Regions from separate parts of the Paenibacillus sp. FSL H8-0168 genome, predicted to be linked through region 3. Evidence: riboswitches for the same ligand, from Rfam matches in the RefSeq annotation. Region 3 holds a riboswitch; each other region holds the start of a gene.
The links. A riboswitch is a leader RNA that binds a small molecule or an ion and turns the genes downstream of it on or off. The one in region 3 is predicted to bind thiamine pyrophosphate.
Positions count from the first base shown of each region.

Region 1: it holds a riboswitch for thiamine pyrophosphate, as region 3 does, so the genes downstream of both, MHI21_RS14145 (thiamine phosphate synthase) here and MHI21_RS02400 (ABC transporter substrate-binding protein) in region 3, are expected to answer to the same signal.
Region 2: it holds a riboswitch for thiamine pyrophosphate, as region 3 does, so the genes downstream of both, MHI21_RS04865 (ECF transporter S component) here and MHI21_RS02400 (ABC transporter substrate-binding protein) in region 3, are expected to answer to the same signal.

Region 1 is NZ_CP151948.1:3,210,744-3,218,923, reverse strand. It holds gene MHI21_RS14175 (hypothetical protein) at 1-1,728, shown strand, start outside; gene MHI21_RS14170 (hypothetical protein) at 1,779-2,258, shown strand; gene MHI21_RS14165 (hypothetical protein) at 2,299-2,694, shown strand; gene MHI21_RS14160 (hypothetical protein) at 2,696-3,250, shown strand; gene MHI21_RS14155 (hypothetical protein) at 3,237-4,226, shown strand; gene MHI21_RS14150 (ABC-F family ATP-binding cassette domain-containing protein) at 4,411-5,964, shown strand; TPP riboswitch at 6,058-6,166, shown strand; gene MHI21_RS14145 (thiamine phosphate synthase) at 6,431-7,024, shown strand; gene thiO (glycine oxidase ThiO) at 7,089-8,180, shown strand, end outside.
Region 2 is NZ_CP151948.1:1,056,583-1,064,762, forward strand. It holds gene MHI21_RS04845 (nucleotidyltransferase domain-containing protein) at 1-439, shown strand, start outside; gene MHI21_RS04850 (3' terminal RNA ribose 2'-O-methyltransferase Hen1) at 461-1,915, shown strand; gene MHI21_RS04855 (polynucleotide kinase-phosphatase) at 1,912-4,521, shown strand; gene MHI21_RS04860 (TatD family hydrolase) at 4,542-5,339, shown strand; TPP riboswitch at 5,383-5,494, shown strand; gene MHI21_RS04865 (ECF transporter S component) at 5,743-6,339, shown strand; gene MHI21_RS04870 (ABC transporter ATP-binding protein) at 6,339-7,790, shown strand; gene MHI21_RS04875 (energy-coupling factor transporter transmembrane component T) at 7,765-8,180, shown strand, end outside.
Region 3 is NZ_CP151948.1:515,597-523,776, forward strand. It holds gene MHI21_RS02365 (heavy metal translocating P-type ATPase) at 1-358, shown strand, start outside; gene nfsA (oxygen-insensitive NADPH nitroreductase) at 646-1,389, shown strand; gene MHI21_RS02375 (TatD family hydrolase) at 1,537-2,409, opposite strand; gene MHI21_RS02380 (ABC transporter ATP-binding protein) at 2,402-3,352, opposite strand; gene MHI21_RS02385 (ABC transporter permease) at 3,397-4,173, opposite strand; gene MHI21_RS02390 (MTH1187 family thiamine-binding protein) at 4,170-4,463, opposite strand; gene MHI21_RS02395 (hypothetical protein) at 4,775-4,957, shown strand; gene MHI21_RS02400 (ABC transporter substrate-binding protein) at 4,965-6,008, opposite strand; TPP riboswitch at 6,200-6,309, opposite strand; gene MHI21_RS02405 (pyridoxamine 5'-phosphate oxidase family protein) at 6,580-7,014, shown strand; gene MHI21_RS02410 (bifunctional 2',3'-cyclic-nucleotide 2'-phosphodiesterase/3'-nucleotidase) at 7,235-8,180, shown strand, end outside.

The DNA.
Region 1 (8,180 bases), 2.7 Mb from region 3:
GTCATGATGAAGCCAGGAATAGAGTTTGCTATATTGGCTGTTTTATGCGGAGTGGTAATCAACAGTCTTATTTTGGATATGGCCATTAGCCGGATGGAAAAAAGGCTACTTGCACAGATGATCGAATTATTCGCCAATGTACGTCATTATTACCATCAGCACGGTATGGTGGAGGAAGCCATATCCGAAGCGGCCGATTTGGCGGAGGCAGAGGCTGGGAGACACGCACGACTCATCCATGAGGCGCTAACAGATGTTGATCCGCACGAAGCATTGGAAAGATACTATGAGTCGGCTCCTAATCGATTTTTAAAAGCATTTGCCGGTATCTCGTATATGGTAATGGAGTTTGGTGATCGGATTGAGGAGGGGGGCTCCATTTATTTGAAGGGGCTCGGTAGTCTCGCACGCGAAATCCAGTTGGAGTTGCTGCGAAGAAATAAACTGGACTATCTATTAAAAAGTCTAAACGTGATCGCACTGGCACCTGTTTTCTTTACCACCCCAATCGAGACATGGGCGAGATCCAGCTTTCCATCCATGGATGAGTTTTATCAGGGAAAATTGGGTTATATCACGAAATTGTCCGTTTATATTGTGATAATCGTATCTTATTTTCTGTTACAGAAGCTTCAACAGACCGATGAAACAGGATATCGTGCGGGTAGAGGACGGAGGGTTTGGGAACAGAAGCTATACCGTTTTCCCATCATCCGTAATGTGGTGGATTCTTTAATTCCGCGTCAGCATATGTCTTCTTATTTCCAAATAACCCGTCTATTAAAAGAAAGTGGTGCGGAGATAAAGCTGGAGTGGCTCTACATACGCAGAATGGCTCTTTTTATCGTAGGTTTGGTACTAAGTATTAGTACGATATTTTTTTTACATGAAGCTGAGAAAACGCATATCCTTCACGCCCCGGTACAATCGGGTCAAATGTTTGGACATTTAAGTCCGATGGAGCAAAAAGAAGCTTTGAAGCAGAGTGGGATTGATCGCAAAATCATGCATTTGCTGAACATGAGAGCGGACAGCACATACGAACGAACGTACGCTGCTTTAGAACATAATGCCAATGGAACTGTTACTCCTGAACAGCTATCCACAAATACTCGGCGTATTCTCCAAAAGCTGAAAGATTGGAATGATGAATACATCAAGTGGTGGGAAGTGCTGATTAGTTTGATTGTTGGGTATGTAGCCTATCAAATGCCTATGCTTTTATTATATTTGCAACGAAAAATGCGTCGGTTGGATATGAGGCACGAGGTGTATCAATTTCAAACAGTTATTTCCATTTTGCGGGTTATGGAACGAATGTCTGTCGAAGAAATATTGGAGTGGCTGAACAGATTTTCAGTTATATTCAAAAGACCTCTGCAAAAATGTTTGCTTCATTATGAACATGGGCCAGAGGCAGCTCTTGACTTATTAAATGAAGAGGCACCTTTGCCGGAGTTTCAGCGTCTAGTGGACAAGCTCCATTTGTCTTTGGGTAAAATTACGATTCGAGAGGCCTTTGATGATTTGGAATCCCATATGTCCTACTATTTCGAACAAAGAAAACAGGAGTATGAAAAAATAATAGACAGCAAGGCTATCTGGGGAAGGATGATTGGCTTTGCCCCGATGTATGGTCTTATCTTTTTATATTTGGTGATTCCGTTGATCGGCATGAGTTTTGTTCAAATGGATAACTATTATGAGCAAATACAAAAAATTCAGTAAGAAAGTTCTATTATCACTAATACAAAATAACAAGCTGAGGAGAAAAAAATATGAATAACGCATCAACAGCTTTAAAGGTAGCCGCTGGGATATTTTTGACCATCGCTCTAATTACGATTGTAGTTATACTGTTTATTTCAGCCCAGGAGGCGACTAAAACGGCACAAAACAATTTTGCTGATATCCAGACCGAATTGTCTCAAGCCTCTTTTACGGTATATGACGGCACAACGATTAGCGGTTCCCAGGTGACCAACGCGCTACGGAAGTTTCAGGGGAAGGATCAATTCGGCATTCAGATTAAAACCGGTAAAAATATGGCAGGCCAGTGGTACGGTAATGCTCTGAACATTAGCCCAGACAGTGAACAGTATGGCGCAGTGAATGGTGGCAGTGATAAGACAGGGAAAATCACGAATACGCTTAATGAGAAAGAGAATGAATACGTAAATCCAAGTGGCAAATTCAAGGCTGAAATCGTAAAGGACAAATCGAACGTTGTCCGTGGGTTGTTGTTTACCCAGTCCTAAGCACTACAGCAAAGATAATAATCATAAGGGGGATGAGAGTATGTCTGATCACGCTGCAAGTATGCTGCTGCTTGGTGTGTCAGTTATTCTGTTCATAACCGCATGTGTAACGGCAGCAGACTTGTCCAGCCAGCTGGATGGTGCACTGGAATTAAGATCACAGCAAGAGGAGCATTCTGAAGGGCGAATAGCCCGTACTGTTGGGGTGGGATTGCCGGAACGGATTAAAGGAACTCAGGTCATACAGGCAATTCGCATGAACTTACAGGAGGGGATTTCGATTCAAGTCGACGGGACAGAGTACGATGTATATTCTGAACCGTTTGAGCCTGATGTATCTACCCTGGATGCTTCCTCTTTATATTCCATGTACCCACAGCGTAATGGGAATGGGGACATAACATCTGTACGTTTTGAGAAATTGGGGGAAGACTGAAGTGGTTCAAACAATATCCAAGTTGTTGGGGGCGCTGCTCGCTGTATTGCTTTTGTACATCGTACCCGCAGCTCAAGCTGCTGAACGGCAGGATGATATATCCGGGTTAAATACATATCATTCAACTGTACGTTTTGTTGATATGGTAAGAACCAAAGGTTACATTACACCGACGATGTATAACGATTTTATGCGTGATCTGGAATTGACAGGCAATACGTACGAAGTTGACTTGGAGCATATGCACAAAAAGTATGTACCGGACTATGCAGATGCCGCGAAGCCAGACAGTTTTCTGGGCAATTATGAATCTGTATATGATGGGTACTATAATCCGCAAATCTTGCCTGTACTGTTTCCTGGCAATCAGCAGCCAAAATCAGATCAGACACGTCGGTATACCTTGATGGCCGGGGATTATTTTACGGTCCGGTTACATAATACGAATCGGACTCCTGCGGACTTGTACAAATCATGGCTTCTCGGTGGGGCAAATAGCGGCAAGCCGGCAGTTACAGCTTCTTACGGGGGCATGGTTCTGAATGAAGATTACTGATTTTGCAGTCATATTTATACTTTTGTTCTTGCCCTTTGGTGTAGTTAGTGACCTACGGGTGCAGAATCAGCGTGATGTGCAGCAGCTAGAAATGAAATATACGTCGGCTCTTCGTACCGCAGTTCAGGATGCAGGGGTCGTGCTCTCACAGAATGAACGTCAGGAACGCGAGGCCGGATACGGATCGGATAAGTTTTTTCGTGTAGATAAAGAAGCAGCGCTGCACACGTTCCTGCACACCCTTTTTCTTAATATAGGCATTGATGAGGATATAGTAGCACAACGTGCATTATTGGATTACATACCAGTCATTGTAATTCTGGATTATGACGGTTATTATGCGTTCACTTCAGAAGTCTATACAGACGAGCATGGACAAGCTGCTATTGGACACAAATGGAGCGAAAAAAAGCCATATGCCTATGTTGATTCAGTAGGCAACAGTGTGGGGTTCACCTTGGATAATTATGTACACGCATACGATGCGCGGAATCACAGGTGGGTGGAGGGCTTTCAAAAGGAACTTCAGGATCAGACTCCTATATCTTTACTGAATAATTCAGAAACTTTTGAACAAATACGTCGTTCCACCATTGTTGGCAGCGTCCAAGAGGACCTGGCGCGAATTATTAATGTCCATAACGAAAAAGCTGCACGTAACGGCATATCCTATACATTCACACTACCGATCATTCCGCAAGAGGAGTGGTACAACACGGTAGATGATGTGGGTCTGATCGCGTTTATCCAGGGCATTCCGGTCGGAGACAGGTATTACAATAACTATGGATTTGGTGGTGGGAGAGTCGTCAGAAAGCAAGACATTATCGGTGGCATAGAACTAGATACTGGAATGAAGTATTTTTATAGAGATTCATGTCCAGCTCCCTTTAAAGCTAGTGAACGTTTTACGAATGAGAAGTCTGCAGCAGCTGCGGGATACTTTGAGTACAAATGTTATAACGGCTTAAAATAATCACCCTCATGGGTGGTTTTTGTTTTTTTAGGCAGATCCATACCAAAAAACCTTAAAATTCACTGTTTTCAATATTCCGATATGGTTGCAGAATGTGCTACAATAAAGCTTTGAAAGAAACGAAATGCATATGAAATAAGAACAGTCGGCAACGCCGATGACAATAAGGAGCCAAAAACAGCTTATGAGTTTATTGACTGTAGAAAATGTATCCCACAACTTTGGGGACCGCGCATTATTTAAAAATGTTTCCTTTCGATTGCTTGCGGGGGAACGTGTAGGTTTGGTAGGAGCTAATGGTGTTGGTAAATCGACACTCATGAACATTCTCACTGGAAAATTGCTTAAGGATGAGGGTAAAGTGGAATGGACTCCACGTGTACGTTACGGTTATCTGGATCAGCACACCAAGCTGACACCGGGCAAAACGGTACGTGATGTATTAAAAGACGCTTTTCTTCCTTTGTTGGAATTGGAAAAGGAAATGATGCAGATTACTGACAAAATGGGGGATGCTTCTCCTGAAGAGTTGGAAGTGTTGCTGGAACAGATGGGTGAAATTCAGGAGCAACTGGATATGGGGGATTTTTACCTCATTGATGTGAAGGTTGAAGAAATGGCGAATGGACTAGGTCTGTCGGCCATAGGACTGGATCGGGATGTATCTGCACTTAGTGGCGGGCAACGGACAAAGGTGCTTCTTGCTAAGTTGCTGTTGGAAAAACCGAATGTCCTGCTCTTGGATGAGCCTACCAACTATTTGGATGTAGAGCATATTGAATGGCTTACGCGCTATTTGAAGGATTATCCCTATGCTTTTATTCTTATTTCACATGATACTGAGTTTATGAACCAGGTCGTTAATGTTATTTACCATCTTGAATTTGCCAAGATGACCCGTTATTCAGCTAACTATGAAAAGTTTCTTGAAATGGCGGATCTGAACAAAGCTCAGCATATTGATGCTTATGAGAAGCAACAGGACTTTATTAAGAAACAGGAAGATTTTATTCAGCGTAATAAAGCGCGTGCTTCTACCTCAGGCCGAGCAAAGAGCCGTGAAAAGCAGCTTGATCGGATCGAACGTATTGATAAGCCTGAAGAAGCCGCAAAACCAACCTTTCAATTCAAAGAGGCACGTGCAAGCGGAAAGACGGTATTTGAGGGTATTGATTTTGAGATTGGTTATACACATGCCCTTTTGCCTAAAATGTCCATGACGATTGAACGTGGCGAAAAAATTGCAATTGTTGGCTACAACGGTGTCGGTAAATCGACATTGCTCAAAACCATATTGGGAAAAATTCCGCCAATCAGTGGAAAAACCTATCAAGGTGATTTTTTGCAGCCCGCTTATTTTGAGCAGGAAGTAAAGGCAGAGAAAATTACACCGATTGACGACGTGTGGAATGAATTTCCGCATTTGAACCAGCATGAAGTACGAGCGCATTTGGCGCGCTGCGGTTTGAAAAATGAGCATATCACACGTCCGCTATCTGCGCTTAGTGGTGGAGAACAGGCTAAAGTCCGTCTTTGCAAACTGTTAATGCGTGAAAGCAACTGGGTATTGTTCGATGAGCCTACCAACCACTTGGATGTTAAAGCAAAGGATGAGCTGAAACGTGCCTTGAAGGAATACAAAGGGACGGTATTGCTTGTATCTCACGAACCGGACTTTTACGAGGATTGGGTAACCAAAACGTGGAATGTGGAAGAGTGGTCAAGTAAAGTTAACTAAAATCAGTTAAATCCAGTTCTGCATATTTCACACGAAGTGGGGTTTGCAGAATTAGGAAAATATGCTAAGCTATCTATAGCTTATACAATAAAATAGTCACACTAGGGGAGCCGCCCATGCGGCTGAGACGGAATAAATGGATTTCGGACCCTTTGCACCTGATCTGGGTTATGCCAGCGTAGGGAAGTGAGCGCCGTACAAACAAGGCAACACCATCTTTATTTTGTTTGTGCGTGGGACGATACACGTATACGGATATCATGGTCCGTTCGATTATTGGACGTTCGTTAAACCACTTCCTTGGGGAAGTGGTTTTTTTGCGTTTCGTTCATTTTAAGTTGTTCGAGCTTCCGTAGACGGATTCACATACAATCCCCTTTCATTACTGCTGGTAGACGTGGCTGCTAAGCTTAAATCCTTTAATCCAATGTGAGGTGAAGACAAAATCGAATTACACGCAATTTCGATGGAAAAGGGCACTATTGCACAAGCCGCCCGAGTGGCTGCTATGATTTGTCCGTATGTTCATTATGTACACGCACGTTTAAAACAGAATGGTGCCTCTGCATTGCTTTCTTTGACTCGCAGCATGGTGGAGCAGGAAGTTCCTTTGCAACAAATTGTAGTAAATGATCGTGTGGATGTAGCTTTACTTACTTTGGTTGGAACCGTCCAGCTACCAGCTAATGGATTACCTGTTGTGGATGTGAAAGGCCTACTTTCAAAGAGTACACGCTGTGGAGTGTCTGTGCATTCCTTGGAGGAGGCGCAGACTGCCGAGCAGGCAGGAGCAGACTATGTACTTTATGGTCACGTATATGAGACCCATTGTAAGCCCGGTATTGTACCGCGGGGTTTAGCTCAGCTTGAACATATTTGCAGGCTGTCGAACATTCCGGTGATCGCGCTGGGCGGCATACAACCGCACCATATCCCGGAGCTTTATATGGCCGGAGCAAGCGGAATTGCGGTGATGTCTGGTATATGGGAGGCTGAGTCGCCCGTTGCAGCTGCGATGGAATATAGGCGAATGGCAGATCTTGTAGTTCACAGCCTGTAGCGAGAAAACGAGAGTAGAGGCAAGCTGAAAGCAGAATGGTTTATGGAGAGGAGACACGGAACAAATGCTAAAGATACACACAGAGGCAAGAGCGATAGGACATGCTGAATGCTTGGTCATAGGTGGAGGTGTCATCGGCAGTTCCATTGCTTATCATGTGGCCAAGGAGGGAAGAAGTACGATCATGCTGGAACGATTGATCCCGGGTGAGGGAGCCTCAGGAGCAGCGGTTGGAATGCTGGCAGCGGAAAGTGAAGAGTTCACCGACTCTGAGCTGGCACGATTTGCTCGCAGAAGTCGAGATGCATTCCCTGAGCTTGTCTGTGATCTGGAGCGTTTGTCGGGTATTTCGGTGGAATTCCGTACAGAAGGATTTGTGACCCCTTTCCGTACGGAAACTGAAGGCCAAAAACGCTGGAAAGCTGCTAAAACGCGAGAGTATGATTGTCCTATCTGGTGGGATGCGAGGGAATTGGCCCGACGAATTCCAGGTTTGGATGAACAAGCGATCGGAGCAATATATCGTTCAAAGGAGACACAAGTGGCTCCTGTCCAGCTTTGTCGTGCTTATGCAGGTGCTGCTGCGGTGCTGGGAGCAACGGTATGGTCTGGTACACGGGCAGAGCAACTGGTCATACAGGATGGTCGAGTTTGCGGTGTCCGAACAGATAGCGGCTTTTTTTCCTGCGATCAGGTCATTATTGCTGGAGGCTTGGATAGCATGAAATTACTGGCGCAGGTTGGGTTTGAATATCCACTTTATCCGGTCAAGGGCGAAGCAGTAGCGGTCTCCTTGAAGGATCACCCATTAGAATACACCATTTATGCTGATGATATTTACCTCGTGCCTAAACAGAATAACGAGCTTTGGATTGGGGCAACGAGCCTTCCGCATCAATATGACGAACAAGTGACCGTAGGAGGCTTGAAGGGCTTGCTGGCACGTGCCTCTGCCTGGCTGCCGCGCGTCCGTGAAGCTTCTTTTATACGCACTTGGGCGGGCTTACGTCCGCAGGCTGCATCAGGTTACCCTTTTATAGGCACTGTTCCTGAGGTCGAGGGCGTATATGCTGCAGTCGGGCATTATCGCAACGGTGTCCTGCTGAGTGATGCTACCGGGCGTGCGATGGCAGCTATGCTTAGCGGGGCTGGTGCA
Region 2 (8,180 bases), 540 kb from region 3:
TGCGATATCGCCGTTAACTTTCTCTCCGAAGTCCTGTGTGTACCATTACCTGAATATGGCGCGGGGGAACTATCGGGATTATTTGCAAGGAGAACAGGTGAAGATTAAAAAGTATTTTTATGTACTGCGCCCACTGCTGGCCTGTGGCTGGATTGAACGTTACAACAGCATGCCTCCGATGGAATTCGTAGACTTGCTAGAGGAATTAATTCCGACCGATACAGAACTTTATCAGGTGATCGGGCATTTGCTACAACGTAAAAAAGCGGGCGAGGAACTGGATATGGAGCCACGGCTTTCGGTGGTGAATGATTTTATCCAGCAGCAAATTGCTTATTTTGAACAAAAGGCGCCCTTGCTTCAGCATGTGGAGAGTGGACGGGATCAGCAGTTGGATGATTTGTTCCGCACTGCGGTGAATGAAGTATGGAAAGCATAAGCTGGGAAGGAGAAGTGGAGTATGCACATTACGCTAAAAGCAACCGGAACGAATGCAGGGATGATTTCGCATTTGCTTGCTAAGAATCCTTACAATACGTATGATCGCACAGAAAAAGGCGCACGTGTACGCATGGTGTACACCGTTTTTACCGAGGAAGAGGCTGAGATCGTCATTCAGGCCTCGCCAGATTCGATTGATTTGGTCAAAAACAGTCCAGACAGCTATGACATTACACAATATATTAATGACCGGGAGTTTGTAACCAGCAGCTTATTTTGCACTTATATTCGTGGCTCGCTTGGCACGGCCCTGAATGGCAAACCCAAGGAGGACTATGCAGGATGGGTGACGCACCCTTTTTCGCTGGAGTTATCGTTTGGGCCCGTTGCTTCGGATTTGCCGGATTCTGTGGTGGAGGGACTATTTGCTCCGCTGGGTTATCATGTGGCCATAGAACGAGGGGAAGCGGACTATTCTTTTCAGCTAAAAAATCGAAGCACCGTCAGATATGTCACGTTAAGTGGTCATCAGACGGTGCAGTATGCGCTTCGTCAGTTATTGCTGTTGATTCCGGTGCTGGATAATTATAAGCACTACTATATTAGTGAAGAAGAGTTTGACAAGCTGAGACGTTACGGTGAGGGCTGGCTGCCAGAGCATCCACTACGCGAGCTGATCATTCGACGCACGCTTCGTTTTACCAATCTGATTGAGCGATTTGAGCAATCTGATTCTGCTGAAACAACAGGTACAAAAAAATACATTGAAAAGGATACTGTCCAAGCTCAAAAGGATAAGCACGAACAGGTTCAACAGCAAGAACAGCCACAGGAGGAAGGGAAGCAGCAGCCTACTGTACGGCTGAATGAACTGCGATACCAAGCCATTATGGACGTGATTCGTAAGCTGCCTCGCAGACAGAAAATCGTAGATTTTGGTTCAGGGGAAGGGAAGCTTTCGGCTCGGCTGGCTCGAATGACGGGCGTTGAAGAGATTTGGGCGGTGGAGCCGTCTGCGTATGCACAGGTGAGAGCCATGGAGCGTTTTGCCAAGCTGGAAAGGCATGCCGACGCGATCAGTCCTACACCCATGATGGGCTCTCTCTTTTATTATGATGAACAATTGCGGGGCAAAGATGTGATGATTCTATGTGAGGTCATTGAGCACGTGGATGAGCATCGTCTGAACCGGGTGATGAAGACGATTGTGACGGAGTATCAGCCAGGCGTGCTGATCGTGACGACTCCCAATCGTGAATATAATGAAGTGTATCGTATGAATCAGCAAGAGCTGCGGCATGGCGATCATCGTTTTGAATGGAGTAGAAGCGAGTTTCAGGAACGATGTGAGCAGTGGATTGCGGAAGCTCCTTATTCGGTAGCGCTGAAGGGGATCGGAGAAGAGGTCGAAGGCTTTGGAAAACCGACCCAAATGGCTATATTTACGCGCAGAAAGGAGCAGAAGGAAGCATGAGCAATTCATCCAAACGTACGATTCATTTACCGCATGCTGGACTGGTTGTGTTGGTTGGGGCCTCCAACAGTGGCAAAACCACATTATTGGACAGGCTGGTGAGCGAAGGGATTCTATTGGAGACAGAAGTGGTATCCTCGGATCATTTTCGCAAGCTGGTCGGAGATACGGAATTTATAGACTGGAGTGGACTTCCAAGGCTGGAATCGGACGTACTGTTCTATGAGTATCAGCAAATGTCAGCCAAGGCGTTTGAGGCGATGGATACGATTCTGGCTATGCGCTGTCGCTTGAATAAACTGACGGTTGTGGATGCCACCCATTTGTATGCTGAGGATCGTCAAAAATATGTACAGCTGGCAGCCAAGGCGCATGTTCCTGTTATGGCCTGGGTACTGGATGTACCCGAAGCTGTGCTGCTGGATCGGGATTTAGGCAGGGAGCATCCGCGTGGCCGCCAACGGGTCAAGCAGCAGGCACAGCTGTTAAAGCGGAACCTGCGTGGTATCCGCGAGGAAGGCTTTAACGCTTGCTATATCCTTAAGGATATAGAAGAAATGAGCTTTGTTCGCCGTGCGCAGCCACTATTTCATGAGATTGGCTCAGGTATTGACATCATTGGTGATATCCATGGGTGCTACCGTGAGATGCTGGAAGTGATAGAGCAGCTAGGATATACGGAAGATACGGAAGGACTATACCATCATCCAGATGGCAGAAGACTGGTATCTGTCGGGGACGTAATGAGCCGTGGCCCAGAATCGTTACAAGCGGTGCAGTTCTGGAAAAAGCACGTGGATGCCGGACTAGCGTACATGATTGACAGTAATCATGGCTGGAAAATCGGCCGTTACCTCGATGGAAGAAAGGTGACTCTCAGTCATGGGGATGAACGATTTGCAGAGGAACTGGCCCAGTATGAACAAAAAGCGGGCAAAGCAGCGGCGGAACAGCTTAGAAGCGAGCTGAGGGATTTTCTGCTACATGCACCCTCTCATCTTATTTTTGGCAGAAATGGATTGCGACACGTGGTCGTGGCTCATGCCGGGATTAAGGATCATTTTATTGGCAAACAGTCGTCACGTATTTCTGATTATTGCCGCTATGGAGATACGGAGGGGCAGGATGCGAACGGAAAACCGATCCGTAAGGATTGGTTCGTAGACCATGAATCAGGAGAAATAGTAGTATGGGGACATGATCCGAGACCGCAGCCTACCCTTGTGAACCAGACGGTGAATATTGATCAGGGTGTGGTATTTGGCGGTATGCTGACCGCTTATCGTTATCCAGAAAAGGAATTTGTCAGCGTTCCGGCACATGAGAATTATGCGAATGATCCCGATAGCCCACTTGTCCGGTGGCAGAGAAAACGGTTTTCCCCGCCGAATTTACGCAAGCTCATCGCCGGCTATAGTGTGTTGACGGAATCGTATGGCGAAGTGCGCGTGCAAGGAGAATGGATCAAATCCGCTATAGATACCGTGTCACATGTGACTGTACCCATGGAGGAGCTGGTGTATATTCCACCAACCATGAGTCCTGCTCCAGCGGTGTCTGCAGAGGAAGGATATCTGGAGCATCCACGTGAGGCGCTGGCTTATTATCGCGGGCAAGGAGTACAAACGATGGTGGCCGAGAAAAAACATATGGGTAGCCGAGCGATTCTACTATTATTCAAAAACGAACAGGCTGCTGTTCAATATGTGGGGTACCCGACATTGGGCACGATCTACAGTCGGAGTGGGAGAGCCTTCTTTGAACAAAGCCTTGGGAAGCAAGTGCTGGAGAAGCTGAATGTGGATCTACGGACTGCTGGATATTTTGATCGGAACCAGACGGATTTTGTGTTGCTGGATGCGGAAATTGTACCGTGGAATCTCAAGGCTCGGGAACTGATTGCTGCACAGTATGCACATGTGGGGGAGGCAGCTCTGCTGGATCGCAGTAAGCTGGTAGACAAGCTGAAGCAGGCAGAGGTTGCAGGCCGAGAGGTTGGAGACTGGTTGGAGGAAATGGAGCAGAAGTACGCGAATGCCGTAACCTTTCAAGAGGCTTTTCAAAAATATTGCTGGGATGTGGACGGTCTGGATGAAATTCGTATCGCACCGTTTCATACGCTAGCACACAGCGGAAAGACTTTTTTCGACCATTCTCATACTTGGCATATGGAGCAAAACCGGGAGCTGGCTGGGCTGTCTTCCCTGTTTATGGAGACAGAGTATCGTGTCATCACGGACGAAGCAAGCGAGGAAGAGGTCATTCGCTGGTGGAACGAGATGACAGAGGATGGTCATGAAGGGATTGTGATCAAGCCGGAACGCTTTTTGATGAAAAATCGGGACAAGATGATTCAGCCTGCAATCAAGGTGAGAGGCCGGAAGTATTTGCACATCATTTACGGTATGGATTATCTTGCCCCTGAGAATTTAAAGCGTCTGAAGCAGCGTCGAACGAACAAAAAGGAGCGTCATGCCCTGATGGAAGGAGCGCTTGGTATGGAAGGCGTGGAACGTTTTGTCCGCAAGGATACGGTAGATCGTATTCATGAATGCGTCCTTGCCGCGCTATCGCTGGAATCGGAGCCGATTGATCCGAGATTGTAGTTTGCGAAGGAGGGATTGAGATGGAAAGGGGTACACCGTTAATTGATATTGGTGTGAACTTGATGCACCGTTCGTTTCATGCAGATCGGGAACAGGTGGTAGAGAGAGCCGCGGCTGTAGGGATTTCACCGCTGATTATTACCGGGACCAGTGTCCGCAGCAGTCGGGAGGCTTCTCAGTATGCAGCACGTTATCCGGGCAAGCTGTATGCGACAGCTGGCGTGCATCCCCATGATGCCAAAGACTGCAGCGCAGACACGATTCAGCAGCTCCGCCAGCTGGCGGGTCAGCCGCAGGTCGTATCCATAGGGGAATGCGGATTGGACTATAACCGTGATTTTTCGCCACGTGATGTGCAGCGTCGATGGTTTGGGGAGCAAATCCAACTGGCGTGTGAGCTGAATATGCCGTTATTTCTGCATGAACGAGATGCACATGAGGACCTTGTCGCTATGCTTCGGGAGTATCAAGGGCTTGTCGATAAAGCGGTAGTGCATTGTTTTACTGGCACTGAACAGGAATTGCATACGTATGTAGAAATGGGACTGTATATCGGGATCACCGGCTGGATTTGCGACGAACGGCGTGGCAAACATCTGCGTGAACTGGTCAGAGATATTCCCTTGGACCGTCTGATGATTGAAACGGATGCTCCATTTTTGACCCCGCGTAATTTGCCCGTGAAGCCCAAAGAAGGGCGTAATGAGCCCGTGTATCTCGCTCATATTGCTGCTACGGTTGCCGAATGTACAGGTCGAAGCATGATGGAGATCGAAATCGCGACGACGGAGACAGCCAAACGTTTCTTCGGATTATAGGATTGTCAAAGCCATAGATGTGGTATATATTATAGTGAATTAAAAGAGCATTGTCGGGAGCTTGAGAAAGTCAGGCTGAGAGGGTGGCCCTTGCCACTGACCGTGAAATCTGATCTGGGTAATGCCAGCGTAGAGAAACCAAGAACACTATACAGGAATGCCGCTTGTTTTGCGGTTGTCGATAGATTCAATGTATGTCCTAGCATTTTACCTTGACCCTGACTTTGGCTTGGTATCAGTGTAGTAGCTTAGACTACTGGTTATATAAGGCATATCGACGAATGATGTTTTGTATGGTGCTTCACCTTTTACTGCGCATAAAGCTTGCCTGGAGATTCAGCTCCAGACAAGCTTTTTTTATGGCCAAGAGGCCAATTATAAGGAAAAAGGGGAGCACGCAATAATGAATACTGCTGTAAGAGCGTCCAAAGGGTTGAAGCTGACTGATATTTTGGTCACGATTGTGATATCTGTTGTGTTCGGGTTGGTCTACAAAATATGGGGACCTGCCTATGATTTGATGAAACCATTTGGTCTACACGCCGAGCAACTGATGTATGGCATGTGGTTTATGGCAGGCACGTTTGCTTATCTCATCATTCGCAAGCCGGGTGTTGCGATTTTGGCAGAGGTGGCAGCGGCAACGGTCAGCGCTTTTTTGGGAAGCGAATGGGGCATGTCCACCTTGTACTATGGCCTGCTGCAAGGCTTGGGAGCGGAGCTGTTTTTTGCGGCTTTTCTGTATCGAAACGCAAACCTATGGGTTGCTTCGCTAGCTGCGGCTGGGGCGGCTGTCGCTTCTCTGATTTTAGACTTCAGCTACGGGTATATTGATCAGCTTTCGACCTGGAACTATGTTTTGTATATTGGATTTCGGATGATTGGCAGTATTGTGATTGCCGGGGTATTCGCGTTCTATCTGGCTAAGGCATTGGAGGTAACCGGAGTTACACGAAGTTTGAGACCTGCAACGGAACAAGATTATAAGGGGCTGGATTGATGAGCCGGGCAACCGAAGATGTGGTGGCTTCGATCACCCGTCTACGGTTGAAATTCCCCGGTGAGCAAGAGCTGCTTTTTCACAATATGTCTTTGTCTGTCCACAAGGGGGAAAAGCTGCTGCTACTGGGACCGAGTGGATGCGGTAAATCAACACTGCTCCAAGTGTTAAGCGGTCTGATTCCACGCACGATAGAAGTGCCCATGAAATGCGATGCTGCTGTAATCCCAAGTGTCTCAGGTATTGTATTTCAAGATCCTGATACGCAGTTCTGTATGTCATATGCAGACGAGGAACTGGCTTTTGTGTTGGAAAATAATCAGATTCCCCGGGAACAGATGCAATCCCGTATTCGCGAGCTGCTGATACAGGTTGGTCTATCGACGGATGATATACACATGCCCATTGGCAACATGTCACAGGGAATGAAGCAGCGTCTGGCGATTGCGTCTGTGCTGGCTATGGAGCCAGAAGTGCTTTTTCTGGATGAGCCCACGGCTTTGTTGGACGAGGAAGGCACCACACAGGTTTGGGACACCATTCGCAACATTTCGGTAGACCAAACGCTGGTGATCGTAGAGCATAAAATTAATGAAATCGTCCATGATGTGGATCGGATTGTGGTGCTTTCTGCTCAAGGGGAGATCATTGCGGATGGAAGGGCAGAAGAAGTATTTCATGTGCATCGGCAGGCATTGTCTGAGTACGGCGTGTGGTACCCGGGAGTATGGAATGAATCGTCTTCGCCACGTTGGAGTGAATCAGTGACACAACAGAACGGTGCGGGGATTGATTTGCTGGAGCTGGAACATTTTAGTGGTCTCCGCGGTTTAAGTTCAGTGATTTATGTGGAGCATGCGCAGGTGAAGCCTGGCGACTGGATTGGCGTGGTCGGTGAAAACGGGGCTGGCAAAAGCTCGCTGCTGCTCTCCATGATGCGCTTACTTCGCACACAGGGACGTTATAGCGTGCGCGGAATTGAGGCAGGCAGTACAGAACAACTGGCAGAGCGTATCGGGTTCGCATTTCAAAATCCCGAGCTGCAATTCGTAGCGCATACCGTACGAAAGGAACTAGAGTATTCGTTACCCAAGAGCTTGTTTAGTGCTGAACAGTGCCGGGAGCGGGTGGATCGGATGCTCGTACAGTTCGGATTGGAGCGGCTGGACGAGCGTCATCCGTATCAGCTTTCGTTAGGCCAAAAAAGGCGGTTGAGTATTGCTACGGCCATGATCCGTGAGCCGGAAGTGCTGCTGCTGGATGAGCCGACTTTTGGTCAGGATGCGCGTAATACCTTTGTCATGCTGGATATGTTGGAGCAGTTGAGAGCGGCAGGCACGGCCATTGTGATGGTCACGCATGACCCGGAAATTGTTCGTCGATATTGTACCGATATATGGCGGATTCAGAAAGGGGCACTACAGTATGAACCTGACCTTTCCCCATCATAAAACATGGCTGCATCGCGTGAATCCGGGCTTAAAGCTCGTTATGTTTTCCATACTGTTTGTGGTCGTTATAGTCATTCATGATCCGAATGTCATGTTTAATGTTGCGTGTTCTATGCTGTTGCTGCTTGTCTGGTCAGGCCATCCATGGAAGAGGCTGCTGCTGTACGGTTCTCCCTTTATATTGGTGTTTATTTCAACTTCAACGGGCATGATGATGTTCGGCAAAGGGGTGACGACCTGGTGGTCATGGGGCTTGATCCATGTGACGCAGGAAAGTTTTTACCGAGGCATGCATCTGGGCTTTCGTGCGCTGAGTATGGCTGCGGTAGGGTTGCTGTTTGGTTTAACGACTCGTCCGGTGGACCTTTTTTATTCACTGATGCAGCAATG
Region 3 (8,180 bases):
GCTTCAGGAACAAGGCATGATCGTAGCTATGGTTGGGGATGGTATTAACGATGCGCCTGCGCTGGCTACTGCTAATATTGGGATGGCGATGGGCACGGGAACGGATGTGGCCATGGAGGCGGCGGATATTACCCTCATGCGCGGCAACCTGAACAGCATTCCTGACGCGATCGAAATGAGCCGCCGGACTATGACAAACATACGACAAAATCTGTTTTGGGCGCTCGGTTATAACGTGATCGGTATTCCGATTGCCGCTTTGGGCTTTCTTGCTCCATGGTTGGCGGGAGCGGCCATGGCATTTAGCTCTGTTTCGGTCGTGCTGAATGCACTGCGTCTGCAACGGGTGAAGCTGTAAATGGATGTATTAGCAGGATAGCGTGCTGTCGGACTGCTGTTTCGAGATAAAGTTATTATCAGAGTATAGAGCAAGTACGCACAATTGGTTTTCTGCGTGCTTGCTTTTTGTTGCGTTTGTTTTTTTAAACCATACTGTTAACCTTCGTCACGTCAGGTTGCTTATCATTCACGAAAGTTCCATAATATTTGTAGGAGTGCCATGCAAGCATGCAAGAACTTCTTCGTATACTCACAGCTTGAAGTAGATAAAGAGCTTATATTATGGATTAGGAGAGTGAAGCAGTCATGAATGATACGATTTCCTTGTTGATGAATCACCGGTCTGTGCGAAAGTTCAAGTCAGACGCCGTTACCGACGAGCAGCTCGCAGCTATTGTGGCAGCTGGCCAAATGGCATCCTCGTCCAGCAATGTGCAGGCATATACCGTTATTGCCGTTACCGAGCCTTCTTTAAAAACAAAACTGGCCGAGTTGGCAGGAGGGCAGGCTTACGTTGAGCAATGCCCCGCGTTTCTGGTATGGTGCGCAGATCTGTACCGTTTGAAGCAGGTCACACTCCACCATCAGCCAGGTCAGCCTTCCTATGAAGGGTCCGTCGAAAATTATACGGTTGCGACCATTGATGCCGCGTTAGCTGCACAAAATGCAGCGGTAGCCGCTGAATCACTGGGCCTGGGCATCGTCTACATTGGCGGCATTCGTACTAAAATAGCAGAGGTATCTGAGTTGCTAGGGTTGCCAGAGCTGGTGTATCCAGTGTTCGGTATGTGTATTGGTGTACCAGATCAGGAAACGGGCTTGCGCCCACGTCTTCCGCTGTCCGGTGTTTTGCATATGAACGGCTACGACAAAAATCAGACGATGAAAGCTGTAGAGGTATACGACCACACATCAGCCGAATATTTGAAGGAGCGTACGGGCGGTCAACGCTCTACGCCATGGTCTGAGCAAATGGCCGCGAGACTGACCGAGCCAGCACGTTTGCAGTTAAAGCCATTTTTGGAACAGAAGGGTTTCTTGAAGCAATAAAAGCTGAGTACTGACAAAAAACTCTGTAAAATATAAGAACCTCCTTATTTACGCATGATGAAGTTCCGCGTAAATAAGGAGGTTCTTTGCTTTGGTTGCATGTTGTGGTTGTAAACCTTCCAGTGAGTAAATAGCTGGTATCCTTTATCAATCAGATAGTGAGTAAAAACGTCTCGTATTTTCATAAAATAATTGACGGACGGCAGATTCATCTTGATGGGTCAGCTTGCTATACGCGCGAATGACGTCGGCAGCCATCCGTGGATGTGTCTCTTGTCCGGTAAAAGGCCCCTCGAACGGCCAGGGACCGTCTGTCTCTGCCATGATCTGATCAGACGGATACTGTCTTGCCAAACTGCGGATCTCTTCTTCGTACAGGAGATCCGGTGTGAAGGAGACATAATAGCCGTTCCGGGCCATACGTTCGGTTGTGGCGGCAGAGCCTTTAAACCAGTGAAAATGTGCCTGCGTGACGCTGTGACGTTCCAGAAGGTCACAGGCGATGTCTGCGTCCTCATAAACGGCGTGCAGGACAATGGGCTTGTTATGCTTGCTTGCAAACTGGATAAAACGCTCCAGCAGCGCTATGTAGGGAGCGAGGTCAAAAGGTGAACCGCTCTGTGAGGCTTCCAGCCGATTGTAATAGGGCAAGCCGACTTCACCCACGGCGACCATCTGCTGTATATGTTCGTCCATCCAGTAGAATAAGAGGTCAAGCTCAGCTTGCGGGGGAAGAGCCTGTTCGGGATGAAAGCCAAAGGCTGGTCGTACCAGCTCGGGGTAACGCTTGGCTAACCGTAGATTGGCTCGGCTGGAGCCCAGATGCATCGACACGGCTATCACGGCTTGGACGCTGCTATCGGCAAGTGAAGTGAGCAATAACTCCTGTTGTTCAGGCGGGTAGCTGTCTACATGAATGTGCGCGTCGATTAATGGAGCGGGCTCAATTGCGGTCAAATCCAAGCCTGGCTTTGTTTGGCTGTTCCATTTCAATGCACATCGAACTTTTACGTCACTCATGTCGATTCAATCCATCTTCCGGGATATTCTTGTGGACGCTCTGAGCATTTTCCATGTTGGCGTCCAGTTTGTACTTTTCCTCGCGCATCCAGCTGGTCATGGTCCGCTTCCATTCAATAAAGAGCGGATCGAGGGTGATTTCTTCCCTACGCGGGCGGGGAAAAGGGACATCTACGACATGCACCACCGAAGCAGGTCGCGCCGACAGCACATAGATGCGGTCGGAGAGCAGCAGCGCTTCTTCAATGCTGTGGGTAATAAACAGCACAGAACGGCGGTTCTTCTCCCACATGCGTAATAACCATTGCTGCATGTCTGCACGTGTCAGCGCATCGAGTGCGCTGAACGGCTCATCCAGCAGCATTAATTCCTGCGGGCTGAGTAGTGCTCGTAGAAAGGCTGCGCGCTGTTGCATTCCACCAGACAGCGTATGTGGATACGCCTTGGCGAATTTACCAAGTCCAACCTGTTCGAGCCATTGCAAGGCTTCTTTGCGACGCTCGTGTTCACTGGTGTACTGAGGGGGGACTGCTGTAGTTTTACGTGGAGCATTTTCCTGCCCAAGCAGTACGTTGTCCAGCGTGGTGCGCCACGGGAAAAGGGCGGGCTGCTGCGGCATATAGCTGATATGCCCACGTTCACCAGTCATGTCCCGTCCGTGCATACGGATACGTCCCTGCTGTGGTTTGAGTAGCCCGCCGATGATGTGAAATAGCGTGCTTTTGCCGCTGCCTGACGGACCGATGAGGGAAACGAATTCTCCTGGATTGACTGTGAGGGATACATCCTGCAGAACGGGCAGTAAGCTTCGCTTTTCGCGGAAGGCAAGGCTGATCCCGTCCAATTCCAAAGCAGGAGGAGCAGTTGAAGGACTCTGTTGTTCCCCGGCTCGTTGTTCATTAGCCACGTTGTGTGATGATAAGTCAATTGGATGCAGACTCATACGCGCCACGTCCTTTCTTTGCTGTATTTAATTCAAGGAGGAAGCTACTCTCGATCGGGTTTCCAGCGAACCAACCATTTCTCCAGTAGTAAAATAACCACAAACATGAGTAAGCTGAGTGCGACAATAATGCCGATGGCAGCAAAAATGAGGTCCGTGCGATAGGCCGATTTTTGCAGCAGCATATAATACCCAATTCCTTCACTAGCTCCGATCCATTCGGCAATGATCGCGCCCATCACACTGTAGGTAGCAGCAATTTTAACGCCAGAAAAGACTTGCGGCAGGGAATGTGGCAGCTCCAGCTTCATAAAAATAGACATGCGGCTTGCACCCGACATCCGCATATAGTTCATCATCGTACGGTCTGTTCGAGTCAGCCCGTCCATGGCCGCTACAGCCACGGGAAAAAAGCATACTAAGGTAATGACCATGAGCTTGGGCAGCACGCCAAAACCAAACCACACCATGAGCAGCGGACCCAGAGCGATGATCGGAATGTTTTGGCTAAGGATCAAGAGCGGGTATAGAGCAGATTTGAGAAAAGGAATGGTATGAAGAACGATGGCGATCAACAGTCCCGTTGCTGTCCCTATTGCGAATCCCGCAAGTGTCAGACGAATCGTAGCCCATGTATGGGCTCCAAGCAACGCCGATTGCCCCATGCCCTCTTGTACGATTAGAGATGGAGCTGGCAGTAGCCAGGATTCAATATGTAAATAGGAAACCGCCCCCTGCCAGGCCGTTAAAAAGAAGAGGACCGCCACAAGGGGCGGCCATACGCTTTTCCACCAGGATGCGTTCTTGCCTTTCGGATTCATGGGCGATATTTCTCGGTCAGCTTGTTCATGCTGATGCCTTGTGGGTTATGTGCGATTTTGATCTGTGAAATGACGCTGGGACTGCCCGCTTCCGTCAAAGCCTCGTGCATTTCTTTAACCACTTTCAGCAACTCGTCGAGCTCGCCCTCCATGGTCGTATCCAATGGATTCACCTGATGTTTGACGCCGGAGCGCTGAATGACCTCAATCGCCTTATCTACATACGGGTAAGAGTCCTCGTTATTAGGAGTTTTAGGGATTACTTGAATACTGAGCAGTGTGTTAGCCATGAAAATTCACCTGTCCTTTATTGTTTAAGTTATAGGAAAATAAATTGGTTTAAGGCGGGGGAGACCGCTTCGCGTTTCATTTGATCTTACGATCGCTGTTGCCTTGGGATTCTTTGAATTAAATTTTAAAGGTAAAAATCCAACGGCAAAGGCGAACGCTTCGCTTCTCCAGATTCAAATGAACCGCTACGCTGCCAACTGCCTTAAAAGCACCTTATTTTTAAAGCCAGGTTGTACGGTATTTTGTATTTTTCTCACATAAGCGTACCTGCTTTTGCGCTTAGACACTATGAGACTAAAGAATAAACCAAGTGGAACGAGAACGAAGTGGGCGGAATGGTGCTGTACAAGCGTTAACATTCGCCTTTGTACCCAGATTTCAACTTCTGGATATTCATAAAAGAAATCTGGGTACAACAGCGATGGGAGGCACCATCCGACTGCGTAGTGGCGCTTCGTTCACTTCTTTAGTTCGGTCTTATTTTGCGTTTTAACAAATGATCAGCGCTTGGGCAAGAAGTCGTTTGTGAAGGCTTTATCCACTTCCAAAGGCTTGCTGAGCAGCTTGCGTTCGTACATCCAGTCCGAATAGTTTTGCCATACCTCCGCTTTTTGCACACCCCATTGCGCGGCATCGTCTTGATAACGCGGGCTTAGCCATTTTTGGCTGGCAAGTACCAGTTTTTTATCCAGCTCCGGTACAGCTTTGCCTAAGATGTGCGCGGCTTCTTCTGGATGGGCGATAGTGTATTCATAGCCTTGTGCGGTAGCGTCCATGAACGCTTTGACCAGTTCTGGATCATTTTTTATTGTCTGTTCGTTGCTCACAATTACAGGTGTATAGTAATCGAGGCTTTTGGAATAATCTTTTACATACAGCATATCCAATGGCTCACCTCGAAGCTGGGCCTCAATTCCGGTCCATGCGTAGAAAATCCAGGCAAAGTCGATATCCCGCTTCACGGCTGTAAAATAGTCTGCATTGCCCATGTTGACGATCTTCACTTTGCTCACATCGCCTTTGTCTGAATCCATGATGGATTTCATGACCGCTTCTTCTACGGGAGAGCCCCAACCGCCGTATTTTTTACCTTCAAAATCTTTCGGGCTCTTAATTCCGCGATCTACCGGGGCTGCGAAGCCTGAGGTATTATGCTGAATCACTGCAGCGATGGATACAAGCGGCACGCCTTGCGTACGAGCCTGTGTGATGCCTTCTTGGTAGCTGATACCAAAAGGTGCAGCATTAGAGGCAACCATTTGATCGGCTCCGCCTGAACCAGGTTGAATAATTTGAACATTCAAACCCGCTTTTTCGTAAAATCCTTTGTCCTTGGCAACATAGAGTCCCGTATGATTCGTATTGGGTGTCCAGTCGAGCACGACTTTAACATCTTTGAGCTCCTCTGCCGGAGTAGACGTTTGAGTGTTGGTAGCGGGAGCCGCTTCTTGGGATGTGGAGGGACTTCCACCGCAAGCGGTCAGGGTCAGGGCCATGAGCCACAGACTGATCAGTCCCAGGCTTAACATTTTCATGCGCTTCATCGTTGTGTTCTCTCCTTTAATTACCCGTTATCCGTCCAATCAGACAGCTTAGGTTCCCCATTTTCATAAAAATAACATCTGTCGGACGCGATCTTTCCAACAACTTAATCTTCAACAAAAAAGCGCCCCGAGGTTCCGGGACGCTTGCGCTTGTATATACCAAAGTAAGGGATGGTCCTATGTAAAAAAGGCACATCTTGCTTAAGCATTCCTACGCTGGCATTACCCAGATCAGGTTGTAAGGGTCAGTGTCTTGGGACACACTCTCAGCCGGCCGATTCCAGCACCCCTGGCATTGTATGGTTTAATGGGTTCATTTATTCGGGTTTACTACGACGATTATATGCCTTGAATGCGGGTCTGTCCAGCATGGAGGAAGAGATGACGGTTCATTTGCCGAACGACAGGGTACACTTTTACTGTGAGCTTTGATCTGAAAATGAGCATGCATCAATCCGATCTGATCGGGTCATGTTATTTTCAGAACAGCTGCGCAGGTAGGTTCAGATGGGCTGGTGCCCAATGGCATGGCCGTAGAGAATTCTAATTCGTGAAAAGGAGTTGTTGTACTGTGGGTAAAACGGAAACATTGGATCGCAGCCAACTAGAACAAGCCATTGTGAAGGCTTTGGATAACAACAAATTTTGCTCGTTAGGTACGGTAGAGGGTGGCAAACCGAAAGTACGCTATATGGCCCTTTTTAACGATGGAATGAACATTCATCTGGCGACAGATCGCAAAACGCATAAAGTGGATGAGCTAAAGGATAATCCGAATGCTTATCTGCTGCTGGGTTATGAAGTTGGCGGTACAAAGGAAGTCGTAGAAGTGGAGGCTACTGTCCAGATTACAGCTGATGAGGGGCTCCGCAAACAAGTGTGGAACGATTCCTTGAAGGAATGGTTTTCCGGACCGGATGATCCCGATTATGTCATTCTGGACGTGAATCCGACTCGCATTGAGTATGTGGGTCAGCAAACGGAGCGCCAAGTGTGGAATAAATAATGAGAATATAAATGGATAAACCAGTGAATCTCCGAGTTTTTTAGGAGGTTTGCTGGTTTTTTATTTTTGAGAAAATTAATTATTTTTTCATAAATAATTTAAGTAAATGACTACTCTTTTGCGTGGCGTTGGATTAAAATAGAAATGGTGGGTTCAAGGCTTACATATATGTGCAAAAGTATGTATATGAGGCATACACCTTAATGAGGAGGGGTATATTTTGTTATTTCGTAAAAATTGGTTTAAAGGGTTTACAGCAGCCGTTGTAGCTTGTAGCATGCTGGTGTTTTCGGCCGCTCCATCCTGGGCAGCTAGCGATTCTCGCGATAGCGCTACGGTGAATTTGCGGATCATGGAAACAACGGATATTCATGCGTCGCTGATGAACTATGATTACTATTCGGACAAAGAAACCAACGAATATGGCTTGGTTAGTACAGCCAGTTTGATCCAGAAGGCACGTAGTGAAACAAGAAACAGTATGCTGTTCGATAACGGTGATTTGCTGCAGGGCAACCCATTAGGCGATTATATGGCCAGAAACAAAACCTTTGAGAAAGAAGGCGGTGTCCATCCGGTCTACAAGATGATGAATTTGATGGGCTATGATGCAGCTACAGTGGGCAACCATGAATTCAACTACGGTCTCGACTTTCTGGAGAAGTCGCTCAAGGGAGCTGATTTTCCTTATGTAAATGCGAACGTTTATGTTGATAAAGAGGGCCAAGCTACTAAAAATTATTTTACCCCTTATCAGATTCTTGATAAAACAGTAATGGATGAGAAGGGCGAAGAGCATACACTCAGAGTGGGTGTCATCGGCTTGGTCACACCTCAAATTATGCAGTGGGATGAAGCCAATTTAAAGGATAAGGTCGTTACAAAGGATATTGTGGAAACAGCCAAAAAGTTTATTCCTCAAATGAAAACAGAAGGGGCTGACATTATTGTCGTGCTTGCACATACAGGCTATGAAGATGTGCCGCAAACGCCAATGATGGAGAATGCCGTTAAATATTTGAGCAAGGTGGACGGAATTAACGCGATTCTGTTTGGGCATGCTCACAAATCTTTCCCAGGTCCAGATTTTAAAGATATGAGCGGGGTAGATCTGGATAAAGGAACCATTAATGGCGTACCAGCAGTAGAAGCTTCTTCATGGGGCA